2 regions of the Alteromonas sp. Mac1 genome follow, and region 2 is predicted to be linked to the other one. Evidence: predicted binding sites of a transcription regulator. Region 2 holds the regulator's gene; the other holds the start of a gene.

Region 1 (16,180 bases), 590 kb from region 2:
ATCAACATCTGACCCATAAAGCTGTCTTAAGTATCAGTCTTAGACAAATGTGCCATCTCGTTGCGCCATGCTTTTTCATAAGCAGGGCGAGATAGCACCCGTTCAGCGTACGATTTCACATTGTCGAACTTAAGGTCAAGGTCGCTACCTTTAGCCCATGACAATACTTGGGCTGTCACAATGTCTGCCATTGTAAACAGGCTTCCGCACACATACTCTTTGTCGTTGAGAAGTAGCGAGAAAGCCGTTAATGCTCGGTCGAATTCCCACGCCGCTGTATCTTGCATTTGGGGAATACGGTGCTGCTCAGGTAAAGCAAAGGTATGTTTAGCTTTACTCCAAAGCGGCTGTTCTAACTCAGTAACAGCAAATACCATCATTTGCTCATACAGCCCGCGAGCGAAAGTACCGGGTGCAGGTATAAACTCTTCCATTGCATGCTTTTCAGCTAAGAAAGTGACAATAGCAGCCGACTCAGAAAGCGCACCTTCTTCAGTGACTAATACAGGAATTTTAGTGGCCGGGTTAAGTGTTTTAAAAGCTGAGTTTAAGTGTTCACCGGCTTTTAAATTCACCACCTTGTACTCGTAAGGTAAGCCAATTTCTTCTAAAGCCCATGCCACCCTTACCGACCGAGTTTTCGGGTATCCATAAAGTGTATACATTGCGTGCTCCGCGTTTAAAATACTTCAATTTAACAGCATAAAGCCATATTGAAGCCAAAACGCGGTGCAAACAACTTATGCGTCTTGGCGACGTAAAAAGACTAACTCAGTGGCCGTGCTTTGTGACTCGCTATAAACATAACCTTCACTATCGAAAGCCTGCAACCCTTCCACATCACTCACTTCGTTTTCAAGAATATATCTTGCCATTAATCCACGAGCTTTTTTTGCAAAAAAGCTGATGATCTTATATTGATCATTTTTATAGTCTTTAAAGACAGGTGTAATCACCATCCCTTCAAGTTCTTTTTTCTTAACGGCCTTGAAGTACTCATTAGAAGCAAGGTTCACCAACACGTTATCGCCCTGCGCTTGCATGGCGTCGTTTAGAACCTGTGTAATGCGGCTACCCCAAAATGCATAAAGATCTTTACCTTCAGGGTTAGCTAGCTTGGTCCCCATTTCTAAACGGTATGCTTGCATTAAATCTAATGGGCGTAACAAACCATAAAGGCCTGACAAAATTCGCAAGTGGTCTTGCGCATAGCTCACTGCTTTATTACTTAATGTATTAGCGTCTAGCCCTGTGTATACATCGCCATTGAATGCGTACATGGCTTGTCGCGCGTTATCAGCGGTGAAAGGGGTAGAAAACTCAGCAAATCGATTAGCATTAAGTGTGGCTAACTTGTCACTAATTTTCATCAACGAAGAAAGGTCGGCTGGCGAAAGGGTACGACACACTTCCATCAAACGCTCAGTGTCTTGAAGCATGGTAGGCTGCGTGAAATCATCCACTTTAATGGGGGTTTCAAAATCTAGGTTTTTCGCTGGGGATACTACAACTAACATCTTCGACTCCTTATCTTTTTCAGGCTTCATTATACCACTGTGGAAAAGTTGAGGTTGAATTTACCGTCAAAAAACCATAAATCAAGGTAACAGAGAAATCCGATTAGCCAGTATTTCCCGTGTCTGCGCTATAAATTGTCACACGGGTTTGGTATAACTATACCCAAATACGCAAACGTTTGAATCTATCAAACTGTTACGCCCTACATACGCAAAAGCGAACCGCTTTACACGACTTGCCTTACCGGCAATTCGTCCGAGTTTTTTAATTTAAGATTAGAGAGAATTATGAGCAACCAGCTAGCTTCGTTACGTGAGATCACCACGGTCGTTGCCGACACCGGCGATATCGACGCAATCAAAAAATACCAGCCAGTAGACGCAACAACAAACCCTTCTTTGTTGTTAAAAGCCGCCAGCTTGCCTCAGTATGCCAGCCTAATCGACGACTCAGTAGCATGGGCCAAACTACAATCATCAGATAGCGACCAACAACTTATCGATGCATCCGACAAACTTGCCGTCGCTATTGGTAAAGAGATTTCAGACTCTATTCCAGGTCGTATTTCTACCGAAGTAGATGCCCGTTTATCTTTCGACAAAAATGCCACAGTTGAAAAAGCGGAGCGTCTTGTTCAGCTTTATCAGGATGCCGGTATCGATAAGTCACGTATTCTTATTAAAATGGCATCAACCTGGGAAGGTATTCAAGCAGCTGAAATACTTGAGAAAAAAGGCATTCAGTGCAACCTAACTTTATTGTTTAGTTTCGCCCAAGCACGTGCTTGTGCCGAAGCTGGCGCATACCTAATTTCACCGTTTGTAGGCCGTATTCTAGATTGGTACAAAAAGTCGACCGGTAAAACTGAATACGCTGCTGATGAAGATCCAGGTGTGGTGTCGGTTACCAGTATTTATAACTACTACAAAGAGCATGGTTACAACACGGTAGTAATGGGCGCAAGCTTCCGCAATATTGGCGAAATTCAATCGCTAGCGGGCTGCGATCGACTAACTATTAGCCCCGCTTTATTAGAAGAGCTTGCCAATGAACCGGGCGAGCTTACTGTGAAGCTTAAAGATAACGGCGCAACAAAAACCCCTGGCGATCGTTTGACCGAGTCTGAATTCCGCTGGGAAATGAACCAAGATGCTATGGCGACTGAAAAGCTTTCTGAAGGTATCCGCAACTTCGCTGCAGACCAAGACAAGCTTGAAGTGATGCTTCGTGAAAAGTTAAGTGCATAAACCATAGGGAATTAGTAAATGAGTACATTGACATCATTGCCACAATGGCAAGCACTTAATCAAATTGCAGCTTCGATGAAAGATGCACACATGCGTGATTGGTTTAAAGCAGATCCCAAACGTGCTGAAAAAATGCAGTTAGAAGCGTGCGGCATTTTTCTTGATTACTCAAAGAACCGTGTAAACGAACACGCGCTAGGTGCTCTTTTCGATTTAGCCCGTGCGTGTAAGTTAGATGACGCCCGCGACGCCATGTTTAACGGCGAGCAAATCAACAGCACTGAAGGACGAGCGGTTCTTCACACGGCACTACGAAACTTCTCCGACTCACCTGTCATGGTTGATGGCGAAGACGTGATGCCCGAAGTACGTGCCACCCTTGATAAAATTCGCGACTTCACCGCATTAGTTCACAGTGGCGAGCATAAAGGCTACACAGGCAAATCTGTGAAGCATATTGTTGCTATTGGTATTGGTGGTTCTTTCCTTGGTCCTAAGATCATGACTGAAGCCCTAAAACCTCATGCGGTTGAGACGGTTAAGGTTCATTTTGTAGCGAATGTTGATGGCTGCCATATCCATGATGTGTTAACTAAACTCGATCATGAAGAAACCCTTGTCGTGATGTCTTCTAAGTCATTCACTACGCAAGAAACGTTGCAGAATACCCTTTCTGCCAAGGCTTGGTTCTTGAAGTCTGGCGGCACGCAAGAAGATATCGCCAAGCACTTTGTTGCCGTGTCTTCAAACGTAAAAGCAGCCACTGAATTCGGAATAGCAGAAGATAACATTTTCCCTATGTGGGATTGGGTGGGCGGTCGTTATTCTTTGTGGTCAGCAATTGGGTTACCTATTTCATTAGCTTTAGGTTTTGATAACTTTAAAGGCTTGCTTGAAGGCGCGTTCGATATGGACACGCACTTTAAAACAGCACCTTTAGAGCAAAATCTACCTGTTTTACTTGGCCTATTAGGCGTGTGGTATCGCAATTTCTTCGATGCGCAATCTCAGGTGCTATTGCCTTATTATCATTATCTTCGCGGCTTACCAGCTTACGTACAGCAGCTTGATATGGAAAGTAATGGTAAACAAGTCACTCAAGGCGGCGAAGCGGTAGATTACGCTACAGGCCCTATTATTTGGGGTAGTGAAGGAACTAACGGTCAGCACAGCTTCCATCAGCTTATTCATCAAGGTTCTGGGGTTATTCCGGCCGACTTTATGTTGCCATTGAATGTGCCTAACCAAGATGACACACATCATGCGATGTTAGCATCAAACTGCTTTGGGCAAGCGCAAGCGCTTATGCAAGGCAAAACCTTTGATGAGTGTTATGCAGACCTAGAAGGTAAAGGCTTAGACGAAGCGCAGCGCACTCGTTTGGCGGCGCACAAGACCATGCCGGGTAACAAGCCTAGTAACACTTTGATGTTTGATAGCCTTACGCCTAAGACACTTGGCGCACTAGTTGCAATGTATGAGCATAAGGTATTCGTTCAGGGTGTTATCTGGAACCTTAACTCATTCGACCAATGGGGCGTAGAGTTAGGAAAAGTACTGGGCAACCAAGTACTGGCAGGCATTCAAGGAAATGCGGAAGAAGAAAGTTTTGACGCATCTACCCAACAATTGATTGCCCGTTTCAGAGCAGCGAATGCACCAAAATAAGGAACTCCGAGTGATGTAATCACTCAAATTTGGTGCAAATAATAACTGAACGGCCGGCTTACCCCCGGCCGTTTTTATTGGCAGAAAATAAGAACGTACAAGCTAATGTGCAACTAAGTATGTCACCTGCCAACTGTTTTGCTAAACACGCTGACGATATCTCCCTGTGTCATCATACTGTCACAATTTGTTAATAAAAAGTAAATTTACTTGTTTTATTTTAATTGTGGCTGTGATACAAAATTATACAGAGGGAATAAAAACTAAACTCTGTATTGTTGTAGTGGTAATAAAAAGGAGAATCCCAGTGGACAAATCAGACTTATTTGCCATGCTAGATATTGAAGCAAGCCCAGCGAAAACAAAAAGTAAAAAACGCAAGTGGAGAGAGATTGAAGCGCTTCAAGATCGCTTCAAACTGGAAAAGGAGCTCTCTGAACTCGATTGTGGTTTCGAATACGAGTTAGAAACACTGGAAAGATAATATAAAGGCCGCCTGCTAATAATGAAGTGACCCCCAATAGTTGGACTATCCAATTACTGGGGGTCTTTTTATGTCCAAACATCACAGAGCATTTAAGTTAAATCTAGCGCGACTAGCGCAATATTAAGCTGAAATTAAAAGGCCTGAGTCCGATACAATATCGAAATCAGGCCTTGGTTGCCGCTTAGAAATGAGTCCAACTTAATGGGGTCACTTCATAACAGGCGGCCTTTTTACTTTCTGGGTTCTTAACTTTCGACGCTGCGTAAGCACTATGGCTGACGCTGGCTTTTAGTCACTCGCTATTCTAGCCAGGTGCTGCCATAGACTATACCTGCCAAAGAATGGGTGAAAGCCCTTTGCTTGTTAGGTAGGCATTGGTGTCGCTAAAATGATGACAGCCAAAGAAGCCTCTGTAAGCTGATAATGGTGACGGATGCGGCGCATGTAGCACACAGTGCTTAGTGCGATCGATATGCTTGCCTTTTTTCTGTGCATGACTGCCCCACAATAAAAACACCACGTTTTCTGCGTGCGTGTTAACCGCCTCTATTACCGCATCGGTATAGGTTTCCCATCCCCACTTAGCATGACTGTGTGCCTTGCCCTGCTCTACCGTTAATACTGTATTAAGCAGCAGTACGCCTTGCTTTGCCCAAGGGGTAAGCGTGCCATGGTTTGGAATTGAGAAGTCGGTAATATCGTTGGCCAATTCTTTATAAATATTAACCAGCGAAGGAGGTGTTTTAATATTTGGTAAAACCGAGAAGCATAAGCCGTGGGCTTGATGTGGGCCGTGATAAGGATCTTGCCCTAATATCACTACCCTAACCTTTTCAAGCGGTGTCATGTTCAGTGCGTTGAATACATCTTCTGAAGGCGGGTAAATAACTTTACCCGCTTCACGTTCAGATGCTACTTTTTGCATTAGGGCTTTAAAGTAAGGTTTGCCTTCTTCACTGCCCAATGCTTGTGCCCATGTGGTCACGCTTTTAGTAAATCCAACATATGCTGTTTTAAAGCATCGTAAGAGGCAGGTAAATCAACCGCTAGGCTGTCTTCACCGGCAACATCAGCTAACGGCTTAGGTAAGCTAATAGGTGTACCCAATACGTTTTCTACCGTCTCACGGAATTTCGCAGGATGCGCAGTACCTAAGAAAAGACCAATTTCGCCGTCTTCTAGGTCATGGCTTACTGCACGGTAAGCAATAGCCGCATGAGGCTCACTGGTGTAGCCTAACTGCGCTAATTGCCGCATGGCTAACTGAGTGTACTCTTCATCTACCATTTCGCCTTTTAAGCAGCTTTTATCTACATAGCCTTGCTCAATTAAGGCTTCAATGCGTGGCCAATTGTTAGGTTGGCTAACATCCATGGCATTCGACATGGTAGCGACTGTCTTCTTCGGTGCCCACTCGCCGGTTTTTAAATAGCGAGGTACAGTATCATTGGCGTTAGTAGCAGCGATAAAGCGTTTAATCGGTAAGCCCATTGATTTAGCAATCATACCGGCAGTTAGGTTACCAAAGTTACCACTTGGTACTGAGATAACCAGTTGGTCACGCTTTTCTTTAGGTAACTGACTTACCGCTTCAAAGTAATAGCACACTTGAGCGAGTAAGCGACTAATATTAATTGAGTTGGCTGAGTTAAGGTGTAAACCTTCACGAATATCTGGGTCGTCGAATGAGGCCTTCACTAGCGACTGACATTCATCAAAGTCAGATTCCACCGCGACTGTGTGAATATTACCACCAAGGGTGGTAAACAGCTTTTCTTGCAGTGCACTAATTTTCCCTTTAGGGAACAAGATAACCACATTGATATTATCAATACCGTGGAATGCATGCGCTACCGCAGCCCCTGTATCTCCAGAGGTAGCAGTCAGAATAGTGACCGGTTTACCTTCACTGATTCTTGATAAGGTTTGCGCCATGAAGCGACCACCAAAATCTTTAAACGCCAACGTGGGCCCGTGGAAAAGCTCCAAGGTATAAATGTTGTCGCTTACTTTCTCTACCGGCGCGCCAAAGGCAAACGCGGTATTCACGATTTCTTCTAATTCACCATTGTTAAGCTCATCACCAATAATGGCGCGAAGTACTGCAATGCTGCGCTCCGCGAACGGCATTTCAAGCAGTTCATCAATGTTTTCTAGTTTCGGAATATGAGTAGGGAAATACAAACCTTGTTGTTTACCCAACCCTCTTTTAACTGCTTCAGAAAATGAGGCAGTGTCCTGTGCATCTTTTAAATTAACCAATTCCACGTTTTAATACCTTTTTTCGTTGTGCCGTAACATCTAGCTGCTGTATCACTTCATTAAGTGATAGGGCCAACCGTGGTTCCCTGCTCAGGGATTTGGCACACATGGCTAAAGCCATCTTCATTTTGAATATAATGTTCGTCTAAATAGGCAACGATACGCTGCGCTTTTTCTTCACTATCACACACGGCAAATACCGTTGGACCTGAACCCGAAATACCAAAGGCTAACGCGCCTTCTTGCTCGCTGAAGGCTCTTGCGTCATCGAAACCCGGTAATAGCTGTTTACGATAGGGTTCAGCAATCACATCTTTCATCACCGAAGCTGCAAGCTCATTTTCTCCTGCATGCAAGGCGTGTACAAACACCCCTAGCTGGCGACCAAATGTTAGCGCTGTGGCCATGTCAACCTGCTTGGGTAATATGTCTCGGGCGGCCGCCGTAGAGACGCTAATACCAGAATAACAAATAGCATAATACCAGTCTTTCACTAAAGGTAGCGACAAGGTAACTGGCGACGTAGCGCCTGTCATCAATGTCATACCGCCAACATAACATGGCGCTACGTTATCGTAGTGAATACTACCGCTGATTTGCCCTTCTAATTCGCCCATCATGGTCAACAAAGTGTCTTCATCGAAGGGATAATCGAAAAAAGCATTTAGCGCAACGAAGGCAGCAACAATTGAGCTTGCGCTCGACCCCAGTCCACTGCCGATAGGCAAGTTTTTAGATAAGGTCATCGCCACTGGCGTGGTGGTTTTACCCACCTTTTCCATTTGCGCACAAAAGTAGTGATAGCATTGCGTCACAATATTGCTATCGGCGTCGCCAGGCAATTTGTGTGCGAAAGGGCCAACCGTGTTTAACGAAAAGGTATCTGCACTCTCAATATCGACTTCGTCGCCTAAGCGGGAACCATCGACAGGGGCAAGCGCGGCGCCTAGTACATCAAACCCTAAACTTACATTGCCAATAGATGCTGGCGCATATGCTCGTAATGCTTTCATAATACTTTTCTTTAATTACTCTTTTAACTTCAGTGGCTCTTTTGTTCTAGAAGAAGAGCCAGTTAGTGTGCCATTTGCTTCCATGGCATAGTACGCAGTATATCTGCAAATACACCCGCAGCCGTTACTGTACCACCTGCCCCATAGCCTCGAATAACATAAGGAATAGGCTGGTAATAATCGCTGTTAATGGCCAACGCGTTTTCGCCGTCTTTTACTTGCGATAATGGGTTAGATGCAGGTACCGCCTCAATAGTTACTTTACACTTATCGCCTTCAATGCTGCCAATATAGCGAAGTACTTTTCCTTCGGCTTTTGCAGCATCTACACGCTTAGCGAATTCAGCATCAAGTTCAGGTAACTGTGTCATGAATTCATCAATGGAGCAGTCTTCGGCAAAACCGGCTGGCAACACTGATTCAATTTCAATATCAGAAAGTTCAAGATCTAGGTCTGCTTCACGAGCCATAATAAGCAGTTTACGCGCAACGTCCATACCACTTAAGTCATCACGGGGATCTGGCTCGGTATACCCATTGTCTTTAGCTGAACCAGTGGCTTGCGATAACGACATGCCTTCTTCTAATTTACCGAATACGTAAGATAAGCTGCCTGACAATATACCTTCGAAACGATGCAACACATCACCGGCACTAAATAGCTTTTGAAGGTTATCGATAACCGGCAAGCCGGCACCTACTGTGGTTTCGTACAAGTACTGACGGTTGGTAGATAATGCCGTCTTTTTCAATTTACGATAGTAGTCTATTGAACTAGTATTGGCTTTCTTGTTTGGTGTCACTACGTGAAAACCATTTTCCATCATGTCTACATATTGCTGAGCAATAGCATCATGACTGGTGCAATCCACAATAACTGGGTTTACTAAGCTATTGTCGTTCACAAACTGCTGCAAACGTTCAACAGAAAGCCCTTCGCTGGCCGCATCTAATGCGGGTTTCCAGTCTTGGTTTAGGTCAATACCTTGGCTATTGAGTAACAACTTACGGCTATTGGCAATACCGTAAACCCGCAACTGAATATTACGATTAAGTAAAGCTGGCTGTTGTTTTGCAATTTGGCTTAACAGCTCGGTTCCCACGTTGCCACACCCTACTAAAAATACATCAATGGTATGGCGGTCTGAGAAAAAATTCTGATGGATTACCTTAACGGCTTTTTTCGCCCGTTTATTTTCAATAACCGTTGAAATAGAGCGTTCTGAAGACCCTTGGGCAATTGCCACGTTATTAACGCGAGCTTGCGCCAACGAGTTAAAGAAGCGCGCCGCTAAGCCCTTCGCATGACGCATACCGTCACCCACTAGGGTAACAATCGCTAAGTCGTGGCGTACTTCAATAGGATCTAACAATTGGTTTTGCAACTCTAACGCAAAAGCATCTTCTAACAAGCTTAATGCGCGATCAGCATCTTTGCTTTGAATACAGAAGCTTATTGAGTATTCAGAAGATGACTGAGTGATTAGGCTTATAGAAATATTAGCATTCGACATTACTTCAAACACACGGCTCGCCATGCCAACCATGCCTTTTAGGCCAGGACCTGCCACGTTGAACATAGTGACATTTTCAAGTTGTGAGATGCCTTTAACCGAGGTCCATTTTTCACTGGCTTCGTTACTAATTAACGTGCCAGGTGCCGCAGGGTTAAGCGTATTACGAATTAGGCAAGGAATATGATGCTGTGCAATTGGCCCAATGGTTTTAGGGTGAAGTACTTTCGCACCAAAATAAGAAAGCTCCATGGCTTCTTGATAAGTTAGCTTATCAAGAAGTACTGCGCCTTCAACCTGATTCGGATCGGCATTATACACGCCGTCTACATCGGTCCAGATCTCACAACAGCTCGCGTCGATACAAGCCGCTAAAATAGCCGCAGAGTAGTCAGAGCCATTGCGTCCAAGCGTTACTTTTTCACCGGCCTCGTTCGCAGCAACAAAACCAGGCATTACCAATAATTCACTGCCATCTACAGGCACATCAGTAAAACGAGCTTTACTTAATGAAACATCAGCAATGCTGTCTAAGTACTCACCTTCTGCAAGAATGTAAGTCACAGGGTCGATAATACGATTTTTAACGCCTTTTGCCGTTAAGATACCGCTAAATAACGTAACCGAGATGTACTCACCAATACTTAATATACCGGCTGCAATATTGTCAGGTGCTACACCTAACAATTTAATGCCATCGAGGTGCTGATTGAGTACACGCAGTTGCGCCTGAATAAAGTCAGTAACATCAGCGTGAGCGAAGCCGCTGAGCTCTTCGTTTAGTGCATCAGCAATACCGGTCACGGTAGACGTCAATTTTTCAAATAGAGGGTGGAAATCTTCGCCAGCGGCTGCTTGCTCACACAAAAGTGACAATGCATTCGTTACCCCTTTAGGGGCAGAAAGTACCACTGCAGCGCCATCGGTTTGGTGGGTGGCCGTGCTAATGTCGTTCACGCGCAAGTAGCGCGGTGCGTCGGCAAGTGATGAGCCCCCAAACTTTAAGACTTTCATGTGCTGCTCCTATATCGGTTACGCCAGGTTACTGCTTTTAACGGTTACTATGACGTGAGTAAAAAAAAGCCCGCTCTCTGTGAGGGCGGGCTTTCGTTGTCTTATGCTTACTTGCACTAGCCAGCGACCGCCCGTTTTAAGGTGGTAATCATAATGCCGGTGGTGCCAATAAGAAGAATCGTTTTCATAGGGTCAATTTGCCGTATAGACGTCTATCTGTCAACCGCAGTTTTCACCATACTGTATTGCAAAAAGTGAAACACAATCCATTTCACATTTCGATTTCAGCGATATTCCATTATAAGTGGCAGAAAATATAACGAAACCCACTATTCATCATCAATTAACTTCGCCGATAGAAAATCAACTAATAAGCGTATTTTTGGCACTAAATGCCTATTCGATGGGAACAATGCCCATACCGCCTCTCGCTTGTCTCGATAGGGCGATAGCACTTCAATTAACTTGCCTGAGGCTAACGAATCGCGCACATAAAACCCTGGAAGTTGCACTAATCCCAGCCCAGCCAAGGCAGCATGATGTAGTGCATTACCACTGTTGTACTTCACACGTCCCTTCACCCTTACGGTTTGTATTTTCCCGTCATGATTAAAGCGCCAGTGAGGCTGTGAACCTACTAAGCACTGATGTTCACTAAGCATGTTGGTACTCGTTGGTGCAGGAAAAGCATGTAAATATTCAGGGCTGGCGCAAACGTAGAGTTGCCGAGTAGCCAGCTTTTTGGCCACCATTGTCGAGTCTTCTAAATTGCCAATGCGGATAGCAAGGTCAAAGCCCTCGTCGATAATATCCATCGTGTCGTTAGTAAACCGGCACTCCACCTCTATACCTTCGTATTTTTTCAAAAACTGATTAATAAGCGGAGCAATAAAAGCCTCGCCAAAGGCGACTGGCACGGTGAGCTTAATTAGTCCTTGGGGTACTTTTTGAAGTTGGCTCACGTTGAGCTCTGCCTCTGCCAAGGCACTTAGTGCGGGCTGGCATTGCTCAAAATAAATGTGCCCAGCTTGAGTCAGTGACACACTTCGAGTAGTGCGGTTGAATAACTTTACCCCTAAACGCTTTTCCACGTTAGCGACTTTTCTACTAATTTGCGCACCTGATGTGTCTAACTTGGTAGCCGCCGCGGTAAAACTGCCAGTACTGGCCACTGCGCAAAACTCTGCAATACCTTCCCACATCATGGCGTTTACCCTTATTGATTCTAGTTTGCTGCATGGTGCTTACAATTGATGATACTCAATAAAGGGCACCGTTTAACTGATAATTAAACACCAACTAATTATTACACTCAAGTAATAATGAATTACCAAATCTGTATTTATAAAACCAGACCTCAGGTCTATAATCTATCTCATAACCTAGACATTACAGGTAGCGGCATCGTGCTGTTTACCCACGCAGTATTATATTAGGAGCATGCCATGACATTAGCATTGAAAGAAGGTCAGACTCATATTAAGTCTAAAGCAGCTGTTGCTTGGGGCCCAGGCGAAGCATTAAAAATGGAAGAGCTTGACGTAGAGCTTCCGAAAAAAGGCGAAGTGCTAGTACGTATTGTTGCCACTGGCGTGTGTCATACCGATGCATTTACCCTTTCAGGTGACGATCCAGAAGGTGTTTTCCCATCTGTACTTGGCCACGAAGGTGGCGGTATTGTTGAAATGGTTGGTGAAGGCGTGACTTCTGTTGAAGTAGGCGACCATGTTATTCCTTTATACACAGCAGAATGCGGTGTATGTAAATTCTGTACGTCTGGCAAAACCAACCTATGCCAAGCAGTGCGTGAAACCCAAGGTAAAGGCTTAATGCCAGATGGTACCAGCCGTTTCTCGAAAGACGGTGAGCCAATCTACCATTACATGGGTTGCTCTACCTTTTCTGAGTACACTGTTTTACCTGAAATTTCATTGGCGAAAGTAAATAAATCAGCGCCCCTTGAAGAAGTCTGCTTGTTAGGCTGCGGTGTTACTACCGGTATGGGCGCAGTACTTAATACTGCAAAAGTGAAAGAAGGCGATACCGTTGCTATCTTCGGCTTAGGCGGCATTGGGCTTTCAGCCATCATTGGTGCCCGTATGGCTGGCGCTAGCCGCATTATTGGTATTGATATTAACGAAAGTAAGTTTGACCTAGCCAAACAACTTGGTGCGACTGACGTTATAAACCCTAAAAATTTCGACAAACCTATTCAGGAAGTCATTGTTGAAATGACTGACGGCGGTGTTGATTTCTCATTTGAGTGTATTGGTAACGTGAACGTAATGCGTTCGGCGTTAGAGTGTTGTCATAAAGGTTGGGGCGAATCGGTGATTATCGGTGTTGCCGGTGCGGGTCAGGAAATCTCTACTCGCCCATTCCAGCTTGTAACTGGTCGAGTATGGCGTGGTTCAGCGTTCGGCGGTGTGAAAGGTCGCTCTGAACTTCCTGGCATTGTTGAGCGTTATTTAGATGGCGAGTTCGGGTTGCAAGAATTCATCACCCACACAATGGGGCTAGATGAAATTAACGATGCATTCGATTTAATGCACAAAGGTGAAAGTATTCGCTCTGTTGTTCATATGAATAAATAGCTCTTAGTTGTCACTATTGCCGTCAAGTGTAAAAGGCCCGCGTTGAGTAACTTATGCGGGCTTTTTTGTGTTTACAACCAACCCAATTCTAGCGCTTTAAGTACTGCTCGGGTTCTGTCTCGTACCCCCATTTTCGCCATAATCGCAGAAACTTGATTTTTAACCGTTCCGGTTGATTTAAACATCGCTTCAGATATTTCTTTATTGCTGTAACCGGCGGCAACTAAGCGTAAAATTTCTATTTCTTTTGGGCTTAAGGTTTCTGGCTGTTCAAACGACTCGAAATTCACTTCTAACCCTTGCAACCCTTTAAGCACTTTTTCGGTTACGCTTGGTTGAATAAGGGTTTCCCCATTAACTACCGATTTAATTGCGCTAATTAAAGTTTCCAGCGAGACATCTTTAAGTAAATATCCTTTCGCCCCCGACTGCATCGCTTGGGTCACCAGTTCGTGATCGTCAAATGTGGTTAGCATAATAACGGGGGTATCGATGTTATGGTCGCGCATGGCACGCAAGGCATCAATTCCCGTCATTTCGGGCATACGAATGTCCATTAATACAATATCTGCACTATTAATAGTAAGCGTATTAATAACTTGGGCACCGTCATCACATTCCGCGACTACTTCAACACTGCTATCCAGTGCCAACAACGATCGAATACCTTGTCGCACTAGCATTTGGTCTTCTACCAACACAACACGAATGCTCATAGCGGCTCCGGCAACAATATATGTGTAGAAAAGCCATGTTTATTAAAACTAAACTTCACTGAGCCACCCGCCTCTTCGATTCGCTCCGACATACCTGTTAACCCATTCCCTAACTGTATTGTTTTTGCCGTAGGCACTTGTTCATCCTGTAGCGTTAATGAATACCCTTCTTGGTTTTTTTCCAAGGTCACATACAAGTGCGCAGACTGCGTATGCTTAATAGTATTGGTTAAGCTTTCTTGTACACAGCGAAGCAAAATATCAGCTGTCGAGACATCTTCAATACTGACATTATCAGCAATAGATAATTGAAGGCTGGGTCGCGGTAAGTCTTTAAATAATGCCCTTACCGCTTGTTGCCAATCTAATGGCGCGTTTTCACGAATATCAGAAACCGCTTCTCGCACATCTGAAAGTAACAACTTTGCTAAGCTGTGACATTGGTCTACATGTGCCTTTACCTCGTCTTGGCCTGCTGCGTTGGCTTTGTGGGAAGCCACCTGCAAGTGAATGGTCAGTGCAGTTAAGTGGTGACCCAGTACATCGTGAATATTTCTGGCAATTCGCAGCCTTTCGTCTTGCCGACCAGCTTGGTGAATAAGTTGCTGGGTACTGGTTAATTGTCGATTTAGTGCTTCGGATTTTTCTCTGGCCGACTTTTCTTTAATAGCCACATTCGACATCATCATGGCAAACAAATTAAATGTCCAAAACAGCGCCGCTGTTAGCCATGCGTGGGGATCTTGCCAATAAAAGGTATGTATCACTCCTAAAGGTAATGCGGCGAATACCGAAACGACCAAACACGTTCCCCACCCTGCATAATAAGGTAACAGTGCCGACCATATCACCAAAAATATAGCAAGGTAGCTGTAGGGAAGTAAGAACAAACCTCCCACTGCCAATAAGTACATTGCAATTAATAGAGGAATACGCCACTTAGGAAGCGTCATATCTCGGCGAGTTATTACGCTAAGGCACGCCGCTATTCCAACAACCACCGCAACAATTAACCATGGCCTGTGGGATGAGGCACCATATTTTGCAAATGCATAGTAAAGCGCTGAGCAACTCACAAACAGCCATGTAACTGAGGCGCTTGCTCGCTCTATATTAAAAAAACTAATTATTTTCATAAACCTATTATTAACTTAAGCGGGAATAAATACATAGGCCAAAAGTCACTTTCTATCTTGTGACTTTCAGCACTAATACAACAAAGAAGATATTGGCAAACTGACTACATCACAACATTAAGGATGTAAGTCATGCAGAACATTCACAGCGCTATCGTTATATTTCATATTATTTGTGGTGCAATATCACTGTTACTTTTTTGGGGGCCATGCTTCACTAAGAAGGGCGGAAAACAACATAAAAAGATAGGTAACATTTACTTGGCCACAATGACGCTGACATCAGTCAGTGGCGTGGTTAGCTCATCATTAGTGCTGCTTGCTCCCCTTCTCATTTTCCCTACAATGCCGGCACATTTTGAATCTGTTGAGTATTTTCTTGCTTACCTTCAAGGCCAATACATATTTTTATTGATGCTAAGCCTGCTGGTTTGGAACAACGTTCGCCACGCAAAACGGGTGCTTGAAGTAAAAGCGAATCGTGCCGAACTTCGTAATATTGAATACTTATGGCTACCCAGCGCATTATTTATCGTGGCCAGCATTGCCTTATATCAAGGCATAAAATACAACATTACACTGACCCAAATTTTTGCCCCCCTTGCTCTTTTTAACTGTATTGGTATTGCACGATATGCATTCAAAAATGACATCGCTAAGGGGGAATGGGTAATTCAACACATTGGGCATATTATCGGGTCAGGCATTGGAGCCTACACTGCGTTTTTCGCTTTCGGTGGCCGCTCGCTATTTCAAAGCCTCCCCCTACTTCAAATAGGAAGTTGGGTATTGCCAAGTTTAATCGGCGTCCCTTTTATTATTTGGCTAAGTAGGAAGTATTTGAATATGTTTAATCCAACTGCCCTTTCGACATCAATCGTTAAAAAACCATCAAACACATAGTGCACTTGCTCTTTACCAGAAAAATATATTAGTGTGTATATATCATACAAAAGGATTTGTGATTTCATGAAAAAGAAAATGGAAAAAAAGCTAAATGTGCTAATTATC
Region 2 (16,180 bases):
CCCTACCAGCCATACTCGTCTATCAACAGATCAGCGGTTGCGTCCATATTGTTCGTGAGACGACACCCAATCAGATGAGCTAATGGCTGACGCTAACGAGATTTCCCCCGCTAAGGCCACCGCTGCAACAATTTCGGCAAATTTATACACCTTGTTTTTGCCATAGCAATCGATGAGCTCTAAACACTCGCGCTGAGTGCCCATTCCGGTGCCACCACCATAGGTGGCTACGATTAACGAAGGAATGGTAATAGACACATACAAGTCGCCATCATCGGTAAGCTCTGAATACATAATAGCTGCCGATGATTCCGCTACGTTTGCCACATCTTGCCCCGTGGCAATGAACATGGCAGTAATGCCATTCGGCGAATGTAAACCCGTATTGTTCACACCTGATAGGAATGACCCAACACCCGCTACCCTGCCGTGATAATCAATTTGCTTAGGCTCTACACGCATAATTTGCAGTAAATGCTCACGCTTTATCGTGGCCTCCGCGGTTACTCGTTTACCACGCGTACGCATAATATTTATTTGTGAGGCTTTCTTATCGGTGGCAAAGTTAGATTCTAAGTAGAAGTTCTCTATCCCTTCATAATTATCTAAAATCCACCCGCACGCAGCGAAAGTAGCCCGCCCCACCATGTTCTGCCCAGCCGCATCGCCGGTTAAATAATTAAAACGTAAAAAGGCAAATTTGTTTGATAGAAAGTGGTCGATATAAGTGAGTTTGGCAATGCTGGAAGTTGATTCAGCCTCTTCTCGAATTTTGCTGATGTTTTGGTTTACCCAAGTCACAAAATCCCTTGCGCCACGGGCATCGCTAAATATAAAAACAGGGGCACGCTGCATAGCATCATCAACAACGGTGGCCTTTACTCCACCGCTCATATTGAGTAGCTTCATACCACGATTATATGACGCCACTAAGGTGCCTTCTGTTGTAGCCAGTGGCACAACAAATTCACCTTTCGCATGTTCACCATCAATTACCAATGGCCCTGCAATACCAATGGGCACTTGAGCTACCCCAATAAAATGCTCAATATTGCCTTTTAATTTATCTGGGTCTATCGAGTATTTACCCACGTGATTGAGTTTGCCATCAGTGAAACTTTCAAAATACGACTGGCGCTTTTTGATAATGTCATCGCCATAATCGTCGTGGTCGTCACGGGGTATATGCAACTTGCGATTCGCTGGTGAGGTCACATTATCTTCTACTTCGAACTTAAGCTTTCCAAAAGGCGACGCTGAAAAACAGATGCCTATTTTGCGCTTTTCAGGACTTACTTCTTCATTGAGTTCTAGGTGTACCGTGATGACTTGCCGTAATGAAAACGGCATACCACCGGTGTCATTCAGTGCATCGACACTAATGTCACTGTCGTTGCTGCTTTGAATAGAGATTTTATGGCTTGGAACTTTCTCACCATCAAATGAAATCCATTTAAGCTCTTTTAATGTGGCATCTTTTAAACGGTTTTTAAGTGCGAAGGAAACGCCGTTGTCAGTTTTGGTTAGGCTTCCGTGAGTGTATAGCTGCTTGAGTAAAATACTTGGTACAAACATGTGAGTTCCTATTCCGTTTTGGTTAAGCCACTGCGTGAATTAAGTACACTACTTTTTATAGTACAACCTTTGTACAGTATCACTAACCTTTTGCATTTCCATCAATTTTTAACCACATTTAAATTTGAGCCATTTCATTAAAAATTCATCAAGTTTTGCGCCAACACCCTATGAATAAAGGGCGGCGAATGCCCTGACTTCTTTTTATTCGATATTCCGAGCCCGCCTCTTCTAACGTTAACAGCGTCAAGGCTTTTCCCAAGACCACTTGTCGGTATTCAGGTTTTCGCTGCTTAAAAAGTGTCGATTACTGATTAAGCGCTATGTCCACAGGGAAATGGCAACTGAATACCATTTTTTTAATTTCATGGGATGAACTGTTATGAGAAAAGGACTATTCCGTCATCAGGCAATGCAGCCTACTTCGTCATTTCAAGGTGAATTGCTGATGACGCCTCGACCGTCCCATATGGGAATAACCGCGATACTACTTTTATGGATAGTGTGTTTGGGGGTATACCTCACTACGGGTAGTTATGCCCGAAAAGCCACAGTTGAAGGTTGGTTAGAGCCCTCTCATGGCGTACTAAGGTTGTACGCCGACTCCCGTAAAGGCCGCATTTCCCAAGTGTATGTCAGCGAGGGGCAAAAAGTTTTGAAAGGCGAACCATTACTATCGATTGAATACGGGGTTCAGCAGCCACAAGGTGAAACCGTAGAGCTAAAACTGCAACAAGAGCTTCTAGCTAAAAAGCAGCGAATAACCGACTCTTTGACGCGTACCATTACTATTCATAAAAACAGCCACGTGCAGCTAGTAAAGCAACTTGAGCACGCACAAACAGACGCCGATTCAATACGCCATATTTTAGCGATTTCTCATCAACAGTGGCAGTTAGCGCACAATCAATTTACCTCACTTGAAGTGCTGCGCGATGCCGGCCATGTAAGTAACGCAGATTTCGATAGTTATAAATTGGAGCTTTTGAGTAGCCAGCAACAATGGAAACAAGCTGAGCGGAACAACCTAAAAAGCGAAGCTGAAGTAAGCCGACTGACATATGAAATTGCCGGCTTACCCGAGATACAAGCCAATGAGCGCACTGCACACGAAAACCAACTGAGTGATATCAACCAACAGTTACTAACGTTAAATCGCGATCGGCAGCGCATTCTATATGCAACGCAAAATGGTGTGGTTTCAAGTCTGCAAGCAAGTACTGGATTAATGGTCGATCAGAACAGGCCGCTACTTAGCTTACTTCCAGAGAATTCACCAATAGAAGCACGATTGTTGGTGCCCGTGCGCGCCGCCGGATTTATTGCTAGCGGGCAACAACTCGCGATTCGTTACGATGCCTTTCCCTATCAGAAATTTGGTTTGCAAGAGGGGCAGATAACGAGCATTTCTGAAACTATTTTACTGCCTGGTGAATGGGCGAACGCGCCTTTAACCGTAAGCGAACCCGCCTATTTGGTTACCGCTAGAGTAAGCAGCGACGCCATTATTGCCTATGGAAATCCGGTAATGCTTAAGGCTGGAATGACATTTTCAGCAGACGTTGCGCTTAGCCAGCGTAGCTTACTGGAATGGATCTTAGAGCCGCTTCTAAGCGTCACTAAAAGGTTGTGATTATGAATATTACTCACGGTTTTGCTTCACCTGTACTCAGCGCTTTATCACCTAAAAACAAAGTACCAGTTGTGCTTCAAACTGAAGCCGCTGAATGTGGCTTAGCCTGTGTCAGCATGGTGGCACAATATTATGGTGACAAACGGGATATGACCCACCTTCGCCAGCGCATTAGCGTTTCACTTCGTGGTATTACACTTAAAGATATTATGGATATCGCGCAGCAAATGGCATTTCAATGTCGTGCGCTAAAAATTGAGCCACAGGATTTATCTCAACTAACCCTGCCAGCAATACTACATTGGGACATGCGTCATTTCGTTGTTTTGACTAACGTAGGGCGTGAACGATTTACCATACACGATCCGAGTATTGGCAAACGCACCTTCACCTTCGACGAGGCAAGTAAACATCTAACAGGAATAGCGTTAGAAATTACGCCTAAAGACAATTTTTCGCCGCCTCCGGTAAAGCCTTTACTAAAACTAAGAGACTTTTTTACCCGCACCATAGGGTTCAAACGTAACTTAGCGACCTTGCTTGCGCTGTCTGCCTTGCTGCAACTTTTTGCATTGGCATCTCCCTATTACGTACAAACCGTTGTTGATGATGTGTTGTTGCAAGGAAACCAAGCGCTGCTAACCGCACTTGCCATTGGGTTTACTTTCTTACTACTGATAAGCATCTTCACCAGAGTGTTGCGACGCTTTCTGATCCTTGCTGTATCAAGCCGACTTCAACTTCAAATGTCCGCCTCGGTCTTTCAACATTTGCTTTCGCTACCGCTGGATTTTTTTGCTAAAAGGCACGTGGGCGATGTGGTGTCTCGTTTTGGCTCCCTCGCGCATATTCGTGAGTTTCTCACCACTGGACTTGTCACAGCCTTGCTCGACGGTGTCATGGCTATTATTACCCTTGTCGTGATGGCACTTTACTCTGTAAAACTCACGCTATGTGTGGTGCTAGTAGTGGCGATATATCTACTTTTCCGCATTGCATTAATACCTATCACTAAGCGGCTCACAACAGAAAAAATTGCGTTAGGCGCCACCGAGCAAAGCCACTTTATGGAAAGCGTTCGAGGCATGTTGCCTATTCGTGTATACCGCCAAGAATCGCAGCGCCATAGCCAGTGGCAAAACAAGTTAGTCGCCACTTTAAATAAAGATATTAGTTTAGGAAAACTCAATATTGGCAGCGACGCGGTAAACCAAGTGTTATTTGGTCTTGAGAACATCGCTGTAATCTTTATAGCGGCCTCTTTGGTGATGGATAATATGCTGACCGTAGGAATGATGCTTGCCTTCATTGCTTACAAAACCAAATTTACTGCTGCGGTAGACGGGCTAGTGTCTAAATTTATCGAATTACGAATGCTGGCCGTTCACTTTTCTCGCCTGAGCGATATTGTACTAACAGAGCCTGCTGAAACCACCTTGTTGTCACAACAACCTAGCGCTTATTCAAACGCAACCCCAGTACCTGCAGCCGCCACTTCTAATGCTATTGCCTCTAGTACTCCTGCTATTCATTTAAAAGCTCACAATCTTAGTTATCGGTATGGGGAGGGGTGTAACTGTATTTTTGAAAACCTTAATTTATCGGTTAAAGCAGGGGAAATCATTGCCATCGTTGGAGCAAGCGGAAGTGGAAAAAGCACCTTACTTAAATGTCTGATGGGGCTATATGCTCCCTCTGAGGGAACGGTTAGTCACAATATGATTTCATCATCAAATCACGCGCCAACCATCGCTTCTGTGCTGCAAGAAGACATGTGCTTATCCGGCTCTATGGCTGAAAACATCAGTTGTTTTGATGAAATACCTAATCAAGAAAAGATCGTCCGGGCCGCCCAGTTAGCCTGTATCCATGACGAAATTTGTGCCATGCCTATGCAATATCACTCGTTAGTCGGTGATATGGGAAGCAGCTTAAGTGGTGGTCAGAAGCAACGGCTTTTATTAGCTAGAGCACTCTACCGCTCTCCCGATATTCTTTTTCTTGATGAAGCAAGCAGCCATTTAGATATTCAAAATGAGCACATCATCAATACTCATCTAAAGGCACTGAATATTACCCGCATTATGGTTGCCCATCGGCCTCAAACAATTGCCCTTGCGGATACTGTCTATCAGTTAGTAGACGGCACTCTGCAGCGATACCCAGCTTCTGAAATAGTAGAAGAAAATGATAATACCCCACTAGGAGATTCATAATGATAACCCCCGAAGTTAGAGAATCTACACCCTTACTCACCGATATTGAGCGTCAACAAATCGTTGAGCATGTAGAGAACTTAAATAGTACTGCCCTTCCTATCGACACCTTGTCTAAACGCGAGCTTCAGGTTGCGCGAAAGATCATGGAAGGGCTATCGAATAAAGCGATAGCGACAGAGCTATTTATTAGCGAGCGAACGGTTAAGTTCCACTGTGCCAATATTTACAAAAAATTAAAAATAAGCAGCCGCACCGCGCTTATCGCGAGTTGCTTTCGATCGATTTACCACCCCTTAAGGTTGGCTTAACCGCTAGCTTTTTAAATCACACTAAAACGCTTTTATAAGGAGCGAAAAATGCAACATAACACGCAAAACCATACACACAAAAATACACAAAAACATGTACAAACTGCTACTGAATTTCACCTTGCAACCCAAGAACTACTGCAAGTGACTGGCGGCAAGTCTGGCGTATCAACAGGTGCAGATAAAGCGCCAATCCGTCTTATTAAACCACCTGTCTATATCACCCTAGCGATTGGTGAGGACGGCGGACAATTACCCGATTTATTGTCATAGCAGATTAAGGAGGTTAAGCAGTCCTCCTTTTACCATTTAGAAAGGATATTTCAATGCAGATTGCATTAATAGGGAGCGAGAATGACCCACAAATTCTTCATGTGGCTGAAGCCTTAATAGCCGATAAAAACGAGCCCTGTATTATCAACACCAACTACTTTGGTAAGCACTGGCAGCTCAGTTACGATCCGGATTATAATGATGGTCTTTTGCATTTTAACCAGCCTACGCGCAACGGGCTTTTTCGAATTCCGCTATCAGACATCACATCTGCCTATTGGCACCAATATATTCCTCCCTCGGTGAGCGCCTCTGACAATGTGTCTTCGCAATGGTTAGATCAAGAATATGCCAGCACCTTGTTATGTTGGTTTTTATTCAGTGAAACTAAGTGGGTTAATGGTATTGACGCCATTCGCGCTCATCACTGCAAACCCATTCAGCTGCGAATGGCAAAAAAGCTAGGGGCTAAGGTGCCATATACCTATATAGGCAACGCTAGTGATGTTGCTCTACAGTTTTGTGCGAATATAGACGAGGTGGTTTACAAGCCCGTGAAAGGCGGCGAAACAGCGAAATTCATGCAACAGGGCTATGATACTCGCGGTTTAGTACAGGCTTTGTTAAAAGAGCGCCCTGTGACGTTTCAAGCATTTATTGAAGGGACAAACATTCGCAGTTACGTACTGGGTGATGAAGTCGTCAGTGTACAAATAGACTCTCACGATCTCGATTTCAGGGACGATATAAACGCACGCCCTTTGCTGACCCCCCTTCCTAAACCAATGCAGGATTTATCACGAAAGATATGTTCCGGCTTAGGAATGTATTGGTGTGCTATTGATTGGCGTAAAAATACCAAGGGTGAATATTACTTTTTGGAAGCTAACCCTTGCCCTTTCTTCTTGTTTGTTGAAAACGAGACTGGCGTTGATATTACTGGGCGTTTAGTGAAATTATTAACCACATAAAAAAAGAGCGCATTTAAATAAATGCGCTCTTTTGTGTTACTAGCCTTGGGGCTTTATAGAATGAAGCGAGACAGATCTTCGTTTTCTACTAGCGACTCTAAGTGGCTGTTTACGTAGTCTTCGTCAATCACAAAAGACTCACCGCTTTTTTCAGACGCATCAAATGAAATATCTTCCATTAAACGCTCAAGCACTGTGTGTAAACGGCGCGCGCCGATATTCTCAGTACGCTCATTCACTCGCCATGCTGCTTCAGCAATACGCTGAATGCCCGATTCCACGAAATCGATGTTCACACCCTCAGTAAGCATTAGCGCTTTGTACTGTGCGGTAAGCGATGCGTTAGGCTCGGTAAGAATACGCTTGAAATCACCCACTTCTAATGCTGACAACTCAACGCGAATGGGCAAACGGCCTTGAAGCTCAGGAATAAGGTCTGACGGCTTACTCATTTGGAAAGCACCAGAGGCGATAAACAAAATATGGTCTGTTTTTACCATACCGTGTTTAGTCGATACCGTTGAACCTTCTACCAAGGGTAGCAAGTCACGCTGCACACCTTCACGCGATACATCGCCTGACGTATTGCCTTCACGCTTACAGATTTTGTCAATTTCATCCACGAACACAATGCCGTGTTGCTCAACCGACTCAATCGCTTTTTCTTTTAAGTCTTCTTGATTCACCAAACGTGCGGCTTCTTCTTCCACCAGCATTTTCAGTGCATCTTTAATTTTTAGCTTCTTCTTTTTCTTTTGCGAACCTGACAAGTTTTGAAACATGCCTTGAAGCTGATTAGTCATTTCTTCCATTCCAGGAGGCGCCATAATTTCTACGCCTACTTGTGGAAGTGCCACATCAATTTCAATTTCTTTGTCGTCTAAATCGCCTTGGCGAAGCTTTTTACGGAACGCTTGGCGTGTGCCTCTATCTTCAACGTCTTCTTTCTTACCCCATGCATCTTCAGGAGGCGGAATAAGTACGTCAAGAATGCGCTCTTCCGCCGCTTCTTCAGCGCGGAATTTCACCTTTTTCATTTCAGTTTCTTTGGTCATCTTCACGGCAATGTCAGCAAGGTCGCGAATGATGGTTTCTACTTCTTTACCCACATAGCCCACTTCGGTGAACTTAGTGGCTTCAACTTTAATGAACGGCGCATGCGCTAATTTTGCCAAGCGGCGCGCAATTTCGGTTTTACCCACACCTGTTGGGCCAATCATAAGAATATTTTTAGGCGTTACTTCTTGACGCAACTCTGGTTCAAGCTGCATACGGCGCCAGCGGTTTCGAAGTGCAATCGATACCGCACGTTTAGCATCTTGCTGACCAATAATGTGTCGGTCTAGCTCATGAACAATTTCTCTAGGTGTCATTTCAGACATGCATAAACCCTTTTCTGTTTTGGTGCTACTGCATCGATAGCAGGCACAAGTCGCTGTTTATTTTTAGTTAAACAGCCACTTAGTAATCGAGTACGTCTACCGTTTGACTATGGTTAGTGAATACGCAGATATCACCGGCTATGGTCAAACTTTTCTCCGCAATTTCTTTTGCAGTCAGTTCGGTGTTTTCCAGCAAAGCAATAGCAGAAGCTTGGGCATAGTTGCCGCCTGAACCAATAGCAATCAGGTCATTTTCTGGCTGAACTACGTCGCCGTTACCGGTAATGATGAAAGACGCGGTTTCATCGGCTACGGCTAATAAGGCTTCTAGCTTGCGCAGCATGCGATCGGTTCGCCAATCTTTGGCAAGTTCGACCGCCGCCTTGGTCAAATGACCTTGGTGGGCTTCAAGTTTTGCTTCAAAGCGTTCAAAAAGGGTGAAGGCATCGGCGGTGCCGCCTGCAAAGCCAGCTAATACTTTATCGTGGTACAAGCGGCGCACTTTACGTGCATTACCTTTCATTACGGTATTGCCGAGTGACACCTGACCATCGCCAGCCATCACAACTTGATTTCCACGTCTTACAGATACAATCGTTGTCACGTTTAATCCCCGTTTAAGGTGGGCGCTATCGCAGACTCGGGCGATAACTGAAAAAAGACTTTGTTATGAAATGGGGGAAGGGTTTTCGTTTTCAAGGGGGGAGAGATTAAAGGGTATATCGATTAGCGCGTTAATTGCCGTAGGTTAACTTCCACCACAAATAATGGTGGAAGTGTTATTGGCTAAGTGACACTGAAGATTTAAAGCGTACCTTTACTCGTCGTAGGCTTGCTACCTTGATAATCTTATACGATTTATAAGTTCCAGAACCAGATTTGGCAGGTCGCGATATTCACTTTACGAAGGCTGTGCTTGGCTTTCTCGGCATCACGTTTCGATTCAAATGGCCCTAGAATAACCCTGAACCACTCGCCGTTGCTGCCAGAGCTTTGGCGAATAAGGGCTTCTAAACCTTGGAAGGCAATTTTGGCTTTCATCTCTTCTGCTTGGGCACGGGTTCTGAACGACGCACACTGCATAAGGTATCGTTTGTCAGACTTTTCCTGTTCAGCCACGTCTACTTCTACTTCATACCCAGGCAGAGTACGAATATATTCCCACTCTTCTTTCGGTAATTCAGGCAAGGCTTCTTGCGTAGGCGCAACAGGGCGTACAACTTCGGTATCTACCTCAGAGCTGGCGTTGTCTTTAATAGACCATAAGAAAACAGCAAAGCCGATTAGTAATATCACCACGATGGCCAAACGAACAATAGGGAATGCGGCCGTGGGTGTACTCTTCACCTGTGATTTGCCGCGCTTTTTATTATCCGGCTTCTTTTTTTGTGGTGCTTTACCACGAGATACATAATCGCGTTGAGCCATATTCGGCAGTTTTCCTACTACTTATCGTTATTTTAAATGGGTGGTGCCATTAGACGAAGACATAGTGCACAACCCTGAAACACTTGTATACATCAGTGTTGAGATTTTACCGTATTCCCCACCAGTGTGCTAACTGAAATCGGTGGGGTCGATATCTACCGACCATCGTACCTTTGCGGCCTGTGGCAGCCCTTGTAAATAAGGCAATGCTAAGCGTAAAGCGTTATGTAACGGCGCACGTTTTTCATGGCTGCACACCAGCATAAAGCGAAAACGCCCCTGGCGCTTTTCAATCAAGCAAGGAAACGGCCCCGTCATTTGCGGTACTAAACCCGTAGGGTTTGCATTTGCAGTATTTGAGTTTAAAAGTACACCCCTAGCCTGTTGCAGGAAAGCATAGGCCGATGAGCTCTCTGTTGCCTCAGCTCTAATCACAAATTGGCTAATATAAGGAGGCAATGCTGACGCTTTTCGTTCCATCAACGCATGGCGAGCAAAATGGGCGTAGCCGTTGTTCACCAAATCTTGTAGCAAAGGATGATGAGGGTTGTGGGTTTGCAGCCACATTTCTCCTGGTTTACTGGCACGCCCTGCTCGCCCAGCAAGCTGCGTAACTAGCTGCGCTAGCTTTTCTGGCGCCCGAAAATCAGCACTAAATAGCGCCCCATCACAATCTAAAACCACCACCAGTGTAACGTGTGGGAAATGATGCCCCTTCGATAAAATTTGCGTGCCCACCAGTATTTGGTGCTCTTGACGGTTAATGGCATCTAGGGTTTGATGTAGCTTGTCTTTTCCTCTTACCGTATCGCTATCTATTCGCACGTGTTTGGCATCGGGGAAGAGCTTCATTAACCCTTCCTCTACCTGCTCGGTGCCCGTCCCTGCCGTCACCATTTCATGGCTGTGGCACGCTTCACACTCTTTTGGCATGGAACGGGTTGCACCACAGTGGTGGCATTGCAGTCTGTTTTGCCCTTTATGCACGGTATAAGGTCTGTCACACCGCTTACACATCGCCGTGGTGCCACAGTAATGACATAAAAGAGCTGGGGCATAACCACGTCTATTTACAAAAACCAGAATCTGATTCCCAGCATTGACATGCTGGCGCATAATCGTCAGCAAGCCTTCTGAAATACCGTAATGAATAGGCTGGTCTCGGGCATCTAGCAAGTACTGCTTAGTGCTTTGCGCCCCTGCCGCGCGGCGGGTTAGCTGTAAATGCGCGAAGCGACCATTCAACGCATTATTCAACGTTTCAAGCGCTGGCGTGGCACTGCCGAGTAGTAAAGGGATGCTGTGCTCTTTAGCACGCATAGCCGCTAAGTCTCGCGCATGATACCTAAGCCCGTCTTGTTGCTTGAACGACTCATCATGCTCTTCATCTACGATAATCATGCCTGGGTTTTTAAGCGGCGTAAAAATAGCTGAGCGCGTACCAATAATAATACCTAACTCACCTGCTCTCGATCGCTGCCAAACAGACAATCGCGCCGCGTCCGTTAATTGAGAATGCAATACCCCTACAGGAATGTTAAAACGCTTTTCGAACCGTGAAACAGTTTGCGGCGTTAAACCAATTTCAGGCACTAAAATAAGCACTTGTTTACCGGCTTTAAGCAAAGGTTCGATAGATTGCAGATACACTTCGGTTTTACCGCTACCTGTAACCCCTTCAAGCAAGCTGATTGCAAAGGTGCCATGTTGCTGATTTAACGCCGCTATCGCTACCCCTTGCTCTTTATCAGGCACGGGCTTTTCGCCAATGTCGAAGGTATCTAGCCAAGCTTGCGCAGTGAGTTCCGGTGTAATTTCCACTAGCTCAATAAGCGCTTTATCTAATAGCGCTTTCACTACTGCAGGTGAAAAGGTTTTACGCGCTTCGCTAGCAATAAGTGATGTGGTTTGAACCGCGTCTAAGCAGGCCATCTGCTTAGGTGCTCGGCTTAAACTGTTGACATCAGTATCAGCCCCTTCTGGTGTAACTTGAATATATTGCGCGGGTGATGGCGTGGCTGGCTCACCTTTTCGAAGGGGCACAGGAAGCATGGCATGTATCACTTCCCCCGGCGCATGGTGGTAATACTGCCATAACCAGTGCGCCATTTTTCTTAGCGATTCATCAATAACCGGCACGCTATCTACTACCTCAATAATGGTTTTTATTTTACTGGTATCATCTATGTCTATACCGGATTCAACCACAATGCCTACCAATTGACGTGGGCCGAAAGGCACTTTCACCCGCACACCTGGTTGTAAGGTGTCGGTATGAGAATAGGTAAATAGCTGGCGAAGCGGCACAGGTACAGCCACCTGAATGAATACCATTAAAATTGATGCCCCAAAATTGATAAACGTAAAGTAAGTAGACGTAAATTCAGAACCGCTAATGATCTGGCATTTAAATATAATGTCAAATAAGGGAAGGGAATTTATTCTCGCCAGTGAGTATAGTTAACGCCACCTCTGTTTACTTCGCATACAAAAAATGCTTGATCACTTACGATGCTTCCTTTATTATGCGCCGCTCTTTTGCGGCTGACTGCAATTTCTGCGGTCGGTCATTGAATTTAAAGTTGCGTATGGTGTTTGGCTTCGGGCCAGATAGCGATACGGCCTCATATTGAAGGTAATCCAAAATGAAAGATGGTATCCACCCAGAATACGCTGAAATGACAGCAACATGTTCTTGCGGCAACGTAATGAAAATCCGTTCTACTCTAGGTAAAGATATTAACCTAGACGTATGTTCTGCATGTCACCCATTCTACACTGGTAAGCAACGTAACGTTGATACCGGTGGTCGTGTTGACCGCTTCAAGAAACGTTTCGGTGCTTTGGGCGCTAAATAAGCTCAGTACTCAGAAACACTATGTTTCTTTAAAAAAAGCGCCTATCGGCGCTTTTTTTGTGTCTGCGCTCCATAGTAAGCTCTACCAATACAGTGCTCGGCGAGTGGAGTGCTCTTAGTGAAAAGCTCGGCGTTTTAAGTGCCGCTCCCAATTGCCGTTACTTTGCGAAGTGCACGCTTGCTCGCTGTCGTAGCGAACACTTTTAATCTGTACCTTCAACGTATCACACACATAAACGAGTTCATCTTCAAATGCTTGGTTCCAATTCGCTGTTAGCGCTTCGCTTTTCTGCTTTTCGGTTTCAAACACCGCAATAATTTCTGGTCTGCGCCAATGCCCCATATGCGTAAGCCATTCAAAGCCAACCGACTCAGATTTTGCCCACTCACACGCCGCCGTTAACGCTTCAATCAGTTTCTTTTCCGACATATTAAGTTACGCTTTCCTTCATCATGTTTTCATTATACCTATTACGTGAATCAGCACCTAAAACGGCCGGTTTAATGCCTATTTCTACAACGCTATCCGATTATCAGTTATGCCTTCATTAATATCCACTTCTATAAAATAGAAATAATGTATTAATTATTAAAGTGTCATTAATATGATGAATGGCAGATATTCGACGATGTCACTGGTCATACAAGCAAGTCTGTCCTAGATTGGAAGGTATAAAAGGCAGATCAGATATGTACTCAAATGACCCTGTGATAGAGTCGAAGACATTCTACTGCGGCAACGCAGATTGCCCTTACGGTAACGAAGATTGCCTAACCCCTACATCGAAGGATATGTTTACTAATGTCAGATTTCAGACAACGTGCACTAGATTATCATGCCAAACCCACGCCAGGTAAAATCAGCGTGGAGCTATCAAAACCAGCCGATAGTGTGGATGATCTTGCTCTGGCTTACAGTCCAGGGGTAGCTGAACCAGTACGAGAAATTGCTGAAGATCCTGATAATGCTTACAAATATACTGCGAAAGGCAACATGGTAGCGGTCATCAGTAATGGTACTGCTATTCTAGGCTTGGGTAATTTGGGGCCGTTAGCTTCTAAGCCGGTGATGGAAGGTAAAGCACTGCTGTTTAAACGCTTTGCTGGGCTTGATGCTATCGATATTGAAGTAAAGCACCGCACCACAGAAGAATTCATTAATACCGTCGCCAATATTGCAGATACGTTTGGTGGTATTAACCTAGAAGATATTAAAGCCCCAGAGTGCTTTGAAATAGAACAAGAACTCATTAAGCGCTGCAATATTCCGGTATTCCATGACGATCAACATGGTACTGCCATTGTAACGGCTGCCGGCATGTTGAACGCCATTGAAATTCAGGGCAAAAATATCGAAAGCGCCAAAATAGTTTGTATGGGTGCGGGTGCAGCAGCGGTAGCCTGTATGGAATTGCTCATTAAATGTGGCGCGCAACGAGAGCGCATTTACATGTTAGATAGAAAAGGGGTTATTCATACGCGCCGTGAAGACCTTACGGAACACAAACGCTTGTTTGCCAACAATACCGATAAACGCACACTTGAAGATGTGATGGAAGGCGCTGATATTTTTGTAGGCGTATCTGGCCCTGATGTATTACCTCCAGAAACGTTGGCGTTAATGGGGCCTAACCCGATTGTTTTTGCCTGCTCTAACCCCGATCCTGAAATTAAGCCTGAATTGGCGCATGAAGTTCGAAATGATTTAATTATGGCTACGGGGCGTTCTGATTACCCTAATCAGGTAAACAATGTGCTGTGTTTCCCGTTCATTTTCCGTGGTGCGCTGGATGTACGCGCAACGGCCATTAACGACGAAATGAAAGTGGCCGCGGTAGAAGCACTTCGTGCTATTACCAAAGAGCCCGTACCAGAATCTGTGTTAGCGGCTAGCAACAGCAAAAGCTTAACCTTTGGCAAAGAATACATTATTCCTAAACCAATGGACCCCCGCCTCTGTGAACGCATAGCCTCTGCAGTGTCAAAAGCGGCGATTGAATCTGGCGTTGCACGACTTCCAGAAGTGCCTAACCGCACCGAATGAAGGCAATATAAGCGCATATACTGGCGTGTAATTCAGTGTAAAGATTATAAAAAAACGGCAATTTTCATTGCCGTTTTTTTAATCTTCTTGTTCGTTCTCAATAGAAACGTCTATACCCATATCTTCCATTATGCGCCTTGCCTCAGCAGGTACACGATTAGGGTTATCTTTTCTCAAATCTTCGTCATCCGGTAACGGCTGACCTGTAAATGCATGAAGAAACGCTTCACATAACAATTCTGAATTCGTCGCATGACGTAAATTGTTTATCTGCCTACGCGTACGTTCATCGGTTAATGCTTTTAGCACATTAATAGGAATAGAAACGGTGACTTTCTTTACCTGTTCACTCTTTTTACCGTGCTCTGCGTAGGGATGAATATACTTACCGTTCCACTCTGCCATGATGCTAACTCTGTCTGATTTTATTTATGTTATGAAGAGAAATTCTAAACAAGTTGACGAAAAGGTCAATTGAGCAGTGTAAACCTCTTGACGTCTAGACGTAAATTCTTTAATTTAGACGTCTAAACGTCTATAAAAGAGTAATTTTACCATGGTATCTTACGCACAAGGTGTCGATGCACTCAATCAGTCCCTTTCGGAACTGCGTGATATTGATGTGTCATTCGAGTTTTTTCCACCAAAATCAGAGAAAATGGAACAAACCTTGTGGAAGTCAGTTGAGCGCTTAGCACCGCTAAAACCGAGCTATATGTCGGTAACTTATGGCGCGAATAGTGGTGAGCGCGACCGTACTCATGACGTGGTAAAACGCATTCAGCAGCAAACTGGCGTTGCAGCCGTGCCTCACCTTACTTGTGTTGATGCGAGCAGAGACGAGCTTAGACAGATTGCCCAAGACTACTGGGATTCTGGCATTCGTCGTATTGTTGCTCTTCGTGGTGATTTACCGCCAGGTGTGAAAGATACCGAAATGTATGCCTCTGATTTAGTGGCGCTACTAAAAGATGTAGCCGATTTCGATATCTCAGTGGCCGCTTACCCTGAAAAACACCCTGAAGCGCCTAATGCCCAATTCGACTTACTGAACCTTAAACGCAAAGCAGAAGCCGGTGCGAGCGAAGCAATTTCACAGTTTTTCTTTGACACCAGTGTATTTTTACGTTTTCGTGACCGAGCAGCAGCTGCAGGTATCGACCTAGACTTGGTGCCAGGCATACTGCCGGTAACCAATTATCAGACCTTGGTAAAGTTCGCCGGTTTCACCAACGTACATGTACCTGGGTTCTTACACAAAATGTTTGATGGACTTGACGATGACGATCAAGCTACTCGGAACCTCATTGGTGCTAACATCGCGATGGATCAGGTTAAGGTACTTGCCAAAGAAGGCGTGAAGCATTTTCATTTTTACACCCTTAACCGTAGTGAGTTGAGCTACGCTATTTGCCACATGCTAGGTGTGCGAGCAGGTTAATTTCGATTAAACCTTTGCTCCTATAGGGCAGACCAGTATACCATTTGCC

The links. Region 2 encodes MetJ, which represses methionine synthesis genes. Its sites were predicted from a motif close to TAGACGTCTAGACGTCTA; they were not measured.
Region 1: thrA (bifunctional aspartate kinase/homoserine dehydrogenase I) is a predicted target of MetJ. The motif match lies at 10,921-10,938, and genes of this name have one in related genera.

The regions. Positions count from the first base shown of each region.
Region 1 is NZ_CP013932.1:3,625,182-3,641,361, forward strand. Features, by position in the region: gene AV939_RS15515 (glutathione S-transferase family protein) at 27-665, opposite strand; gene yaaA (peroxide stress protein YaaA) at 741-1,517, opposite strand; gene tal (transaldolase) at 1,806-2,765, shown strand; gene pgi (glucose-6-phosphate isomerase) at 2,784-4,433, shown strand; gene AV939_RS20070 (DUF3545 family protein) at 4,741-4,917, shown strand; gene AV939_RS20525 (IS3 family transposase) at 5,040-5,105, shown strand; gene ung (uracil-DNA glycosylase) at 5,246-5,905, opposite strand; gene thrC (threonine synthase) at 5,902-7,188, opposite strand; gene thrB (homoserine kinase) at 7,242-8,195, opposite strand; gene thrA (bifunctional aspartate kinase/homoserine dehydrogenase I) at 8,258-10,723, opposite strand; gene AV939_RS15555 (LysR substrate-binding domain-containing protein) at 11,053-11,928, opposite strand; gene AV939_RS15560 (S-(hydroxymethyl)glutathione dehydrogenase/class III alcohol dehydrogenase) at 12,169-13,317, shown strand; gene AV939_RS15565 (response regulator transcription factor) at 13,389-14,033, opposite strand; gene AV939_RS15570 (sensor histidine kinase) at 14,030-15,169, opposite strand; gene AV939_RS15575 (hypothetical protein) at 15,302-16,072, shown strand; gene AV939_RS15580 (hypothetical protein) at 16,139-16,180, shown strand, end outside.
Region 2 is NZ_CP013932.1:4,212,502-4,228,681, forward strand. Features, by position in the region: gene AV939_RS17795 (hydroxymethylglutaryl-CoA reductase) at 31-1,575, opposite strand; gene AV939_RS17800 (HlyD family secretion protein) at 1,958-3,208, shown strand; gene AV939_RS17805 (peptidase domain-containing ABC transporter) at 3,211-5,424, shown strand; gene AV939_RS17810 (helix-turn-helix domain-containing protein) at 5,424-5,735, shown strand; gene AV939_RS17815 (hypothetical protein) at 5,784-6,008, shown strand; gene AV939_RS17820 (ATP-grasp domain-containing protein) at 6,062-6,979, shown strand; gene hslU (HslU--HslV peptidase ATPase subunit) at 7,033-8,361, opposite strand; gene hslV (ATP-dependent protease subunit HslV) at 8,441-8,965, opposite strand; gene AV939_RS17835 (SPOR domain-containing protein) at 9,220-9,789, opposite strand; gene priA (primosomal protein N') at 9,919-12,123, opposite strand; gene rpmE (50S ribosomal protein L31) at 12,435-12,647, shown strand; gene AV939_RS17850 (hypothetical protein) at 12,762-13,076, opposite strand; gene AV939_RS17855 (malic enzyme-like NAD(P)-binding protein) at 13,449-14,690, shown strand; gene metJ (met regulon transcriptional regulator MetJ) at 14,769-15,095, opposite strand; gene metF (methylenetetrahydrofolate reductase) at 15,247-16,131, shown strand.